Regions from separate parts of the Exiguobacterium oxidotolerans JCM 12280 genome, predicted to be linked through region 2. Evidence: a T-box and tRNA genes for the amino acid it is inferred to sense, from the RefSeq annotation. Region 2 holds a T-box; the other holds one or more tRNA genes.

Region 1 (2,442 bases), 960 kb from region 2:
TTCCGATCAAGGCATTTGCAAGAATCGCCGTCCCGTTTCCTTCTTCTAACAGCGGATTCACTTCGACGAACTCCGCTGCAATAAAGTTTTCTTGTTCCGCACAAGAGTTCAAGACGGTCTGAGCATCCTCTAACATGACACCGTCCGCTACCCGCGTCCCGGTCCCTTCGACTAAACTCGGGTCAAGACCATCCATGTCGAAACTTAAGTAAAACGCGTCCGTCGTTTCGTTCAGGTAAGCAATCGCTTCCTTCATGATGGCTTCCATTCCCCGTGTCCGAATCGCTTCCATGTCATAAACGCGAATCCCAAGCCGATCAATCAATTCCTGTTCGCCCGGATCGACGTCACGTAAGCCGATAAAGACGAGATGCTCCGGTTGTAACTTGACGTCTGTCCCACCGATTTCCGTTAGGCGCTGATGCCCTTCCCCAAGAGCAACAGCGAGTGGCATTCCGTGAATATTACCTGTAGGTGACGTTTCCGGTGTATTTAAATCGCCATGCGCATCGAACCAAATCGCACCGAGCCGCGGAATCGATCGACGAAGTCCTGCGATTGTTCCGATTGCCATGCTGTGGTCGCCCCCGACGAGTAACGGGAAACGCTTCTCGGAGAGTGCGTCACGCACGAGGAGTTGTAAGTCGTTCGTCGTATGAACAACACCTTCAAGACGTTTTAACTTGGCATCTTCTTCTCGGACTGCATCTTCTGGTAAGACGGCCGCTTCCCCGTAGCGGACAGCTTCTTGTCCATGTGTTGCCAACGTCTCAAATAGACCGGCTTCTTCAACTGCTGCCGGACCATGCTCTGTTCCTGGCTTTCCTTGACCGTAACGATATGGCACGCTGATATAGGCAATGTTCATCCCCGTATTCCCCTTTGCTTGTTTAAGTTACCTTAATTGTAAGCGGTAACACAAGACTGGTTCAACTCGACATGCCGACGCATGATTATACAGCTATCGTGGGGACAGGTGAAACAACAAAAAAGCACCGTGAAGGGAATCACGGTGCTTTCGCGTACGTACTCTGGTTAACAGGCATTTCAAGTATAAAAAAACTTAAGACGAACGAAACTCGCTTAAGATCTTTAAGCAAAATTTGGTGGAGCCTAGCGGGATCGAACCGCTGACCTCCTGCGTGCAAGGCAGGCGCTCTCCCAGCTGAGCTAAGGCCCCGAAAAAGATAAATAAAAAGCGGAAGACGGGATTCGAACCCGCGACCCCGACCTTGGCAAGGTCGTATTCTACCACTGAACTACTTCCGCAAGAAATGAGCCATGCAGGATTCGAACCTGCGACCCTCTGATTAAAAGTCAGATGCTCTACCAACTGAGCTAATGGCTCGACATGGTGGGGGGGGGCGGATTCGAACCGCCGAACCCGAGGGAGCGGATTTACAGTCCGCCGCGTTTAGCCACTTCGCTACCCCCCCAGTTTGTCTAGGAACATTTAATTAAAAAAACAGTGCCGGCAACAGGAGTCGAACCCGCGACCTACTGATTACAAGTCAGTTGCTCTACCAGCTGAGCTACACCGGCACAATATAATGGTGACCCGTACGGGAATCGAACCCGTGTTACCGCCGTGAAAGGGCGGTGTCTTAACCGCTTGACCAACGGGCCATTGGCTCCGCAAGTAGGATTTGAACCTACGACCTACCGGTTAACAGCCGGTTGCTCTACCACTGAGCTATTGCGGAATAAAAAATAAAATTGCCTGGCAACGTCCTATCCTCACAGGGGGAAGCCCCCAACTACTTTCGGCGTTCAAGTGCTTAACTTCCGTGTTCGGCATGGGAACGGGTGTGACCACTTGGCTATCGTCACCAGACGACAGGGCTCGCGCCCTCAAAACTGAAGTCATCAACAATCATCTGCTAGAACAAGGCCTCGACCGATTAGTATCACTCAGCTCCGCATGTCACCATGCTTCCACCCGTGACCTATCTACCTCATCGTCTCTGAGGGGTCTTTCTTGATTACTCAAAGGGAAATCTCATCTTGGAGGGGGCTTCATGCTTAGATGCTTTCAGCATTTATCCCGTCCGCACGTAGCTACCCAGCGATGCTCCTGGCGGAACAACTGGTACACCAGCGGTGCGTCCATCCCGGTCCTCTCGTACTAAGGACAGCTCTCCTCAAATTTCCTGCGCCCACGACGGATAGGGACCGAACTGTCTCACGACGTTCTGAACCCAGCTCGCGTACCGCTTTAATGGGCGAACAGCCCAACCCTTGGGACCTACTCCAGCCCCAGGATGCGATGAGCCGACATCGAGGTGCCAAACCTCCCCGTCGATGTGGACTCTTGGGGGAGATCAGCCTGTTATCCCCAGGGTAGCTTTTATCCGTTGAGCGATGGCCCTTCCATGCGGAACCACCGGATCACTAAGCCCGACTTTCGTCCCTGCTCGACTTGTAGGTCTCGCAGTCAAGCTC
Region 2 (2,442 bases):
TACCACTCCTCGGTGGAAAAGGTGGTCTTGCCCCGTTCGTCGGACCGACTGTAGGGTATTTAATCGCCTTCCCGATTGCCGGCTTCTTCATCGGCTATGTCGCCGAACGAACGAATCGCTTCATCCCATTGTTTTTTGGAATGGTCGTTTTCGGACTTGGTCTCGTTTACTTGCTCGGGACATTCGGTTTAATGCTCGTCCTACATTTATCATTCATGGATGCCCTCGTCATTAATGTCCCGTTCATCATCGGTGATACGCTAAAAGCGCTACTTGCCACGACGATTGCCGTCCGTTTGTTACCACTCCGTATTTTTAGAACAGCCTAAACAAAAAGAACGCTGACGAATGTTCGTCAGCGTTCTTTTTGTTATATCACTTACGCATGTTCAAGTACGAAGTATTTCTTTTTCCCACGGCGGATGATCGTGAAGTCACCAATCGCATCTTGCTTCGTGATCTCTTTCGTCAACTCTTGTTCACGGTCTCCATTGATGTAGATTGCGCCGTTCGTCACGTCTTCTCGTGCTTGACGCTTGGACGGACTGATTTTCGCTTCGACGAGTACGTCGACAAGGTTCGTTGCTTCACCAAGCGTAAAACGTGGCATCCCTTTGAACGCATCCGCGATATCAGCCGCCTGCAATGTTTTGACGTCGCCACTGAAGAGTGCTTTCGTAATTCGTTCTGCTTGTTCAAGTGCGTCGCTGCCATGGACAAGTTTCGTCATCTCTTCTGCCAGACGACGCTGGGCAATCCGTTTTTCAGGTGCCGTTTCTACTTCCGTTTGCAATCCTTCGAGTTCTTCGTGTGTCAAGAACGTAAAGTATTTCAAGAATTTGACGACATCAAGATCATCAACGTTGAACCAAAACTGGTAAAACTCGTATGGTGTCGTTTTTTCGGCATCGAGCCACACTGCCCCGCCCGCTGTTTTCCCGAATTTTTGCCCGTCTGATTTCGTAACGAGTGGCACGGTAATCCCGAATGCTTTCTCTTCGTGACCAACGCGTCGGATGAGTTCCATTCCCGCCGTGATGTTTCCCCACTGATCACTTCCGCCGACTTGGAGGCGGCATCCTTCGTTTTCGTATAGCTTCAAGAAATCAAATGATTGTAATAACATGTAGGAAAACTCTGTGAAAGAAATTCCGTTTTGAAGGCGTGAATCAACAGAGTCTTTCGCTAACATGTAGCTGATTGGGAAGTGTTTTCCGATATCGCGTAAGAAATCGATAATCGTTAAATCTTTTGTCCAATCCAGGTTGTTCGCAATCGTCACCGGGTTTTCACCATCGAGCGGTAAAAAGCGTGACAATTGTCCTTTGATGCGGTTCGCAAATTCTTCGACGATATCCGACGTGTTGAGTGAACGTTCTGTCGAACGCCCACTCGGATCGCCAATCATCCCGGTTGCGCCGCCGACAAGACCGACCACGTGGTGCCCCGCTTCTTGGAAGCGACGTAGCACGAGAATTGGTAACAGGTGTCCGATATGCAATGAATCTGCTGTCGGGTCGAATCCTGTGTACAGCGTTGTCGGACTTGCTAGGAGTTCTTTAATTCCTTCCTCATCTGTCATTTGGCTGATTAAGCCACGAAACTCTAAATCTTCAAGTAACGTCATCTGTTTTCCCCCTAAAAAAATTGTATAAAAAAACCGCCCCTTCGACTGAACGAAGGGACGGAATATTCCGTGGTACCACCCTAATTGCATGCAAGAACACGCCACTTAGATCGTCGATAACGGGACGGTCCGCCTGATTTCTCAAGAAGCTCCTGGAGACGTAATTCATGAACACGCTATGTCCTAGTTCGCAGCACCACTAGGTCTCTGATACAGGGAGCGTCCCATTACTAATTCCAATCACAGCAAAGGTTTTATATATTCTTCATAAGATGTTTCCATGATACGTCGAAGCAGAATCGACTGTCAAGTGTCATCGTATTCTTTCAGTTATGGTATAATACGTCTATCTGTGATTTAATGTTATTTCACACCTAAGTTTAAGATGTAAAGGAGATCATTTATGCGCGAGAACTGGTCCAAGTTTTGGAATCACCCCCGAACGAAAGCCGTTCGGCACTGGTCGAATATCACATATGACGTATCTTGGAATATCATTTTATTCCTCATCATTGCTGTCCTACTGATTGGGAGTTTTTCTGTCGGTGCAGCAGGCGGCTATTTTGCTTCGCTCGTCAAAGATACAAAAGCACCAGAATTAACGGAAATGAAGCAACAAGTCAATAGCTATGCCATCACGAGTGAAATTTACTGGGGCAGTGGCGAAAAGTTGACGAACATTTCAACAGATGAAGAACGTCAACCGGTCAACATCAAAGAAATTTCACCTTACCTGCTAGACGCTGTTCTTTCGACGGAAGATGTCGATTTTTATGAACATGATGGCGTCGTACCGAAAGCAACACTCCGGGCAG

What was found. The T-box of region 2 lies ahead of tyrS (tyrosine--tRNA ligase). A T-box ahead of a tRNA ligase gene usually reads a tRNA of that ligase, here a tRNA-Tyr.
Region 1: it has a tRNA-Tyr gene. The T-box ahead of tyrS (tyrosine--tRNA ligase) is inferred to sense a tRNA for this amino acid. The anticodon was not compared.

Annotation. Positions count from the first base shown of each region.
Region 1 covers NZ_JNIS01000001.1:1,717,077-1,719,518, reverse strand. The annotation lists gene rocF (arginase) at 1-868, opposite strand, end outside; tRNA gene P403_RS0108845 (tRNA-Ala) at 1,105-1,180, opposite strand; tRNA gene P403_RS0108840 (tRNA-Gly) at 1,198-1,269, opposite strand; tRNA gene P403_RS0108835 (tRNA-Lys) at 1,276-1,348, opposite strand; tRNA gene P403_RS0108830 (tRNA-Tyr) at 1,353-1,436, opposite strand; tRNA gene P403_RS0108825 (tRNA-Thr) at 1,470-1,542, opposite strand; tRNA gene P403_RS0108820 (tRNA-Glu) at 1,552-1,626, opposite strand; tRNA gene P403_RS0108815 (tRNA-Asn) at 1,629-1,703, opposite strand; rRNA gene rrf (5S ribosomal RNA) at 1,719-1,834, opposite strand; rRNA gene P403_RS0108805 (23S ribosomal RNA) at 1,882-2,442, opposite strand, start outside.
Region 2 covers NZ_JNIS01000001.1:760,068-762,509, forward strand. The annotation lists gene P403_RS0103910 (biotin transporter BioY) at 1-329, shown strand, start outside; gene tyrS (tyrosine--tRNA ligase) at 380-1,627, opposite strand; T-box leader at 1,678-1,880, opposite strand; gene P403_RS0103920 (transglycosylase domain-containing protein) at 2,031-2,442, shown strand, end outside.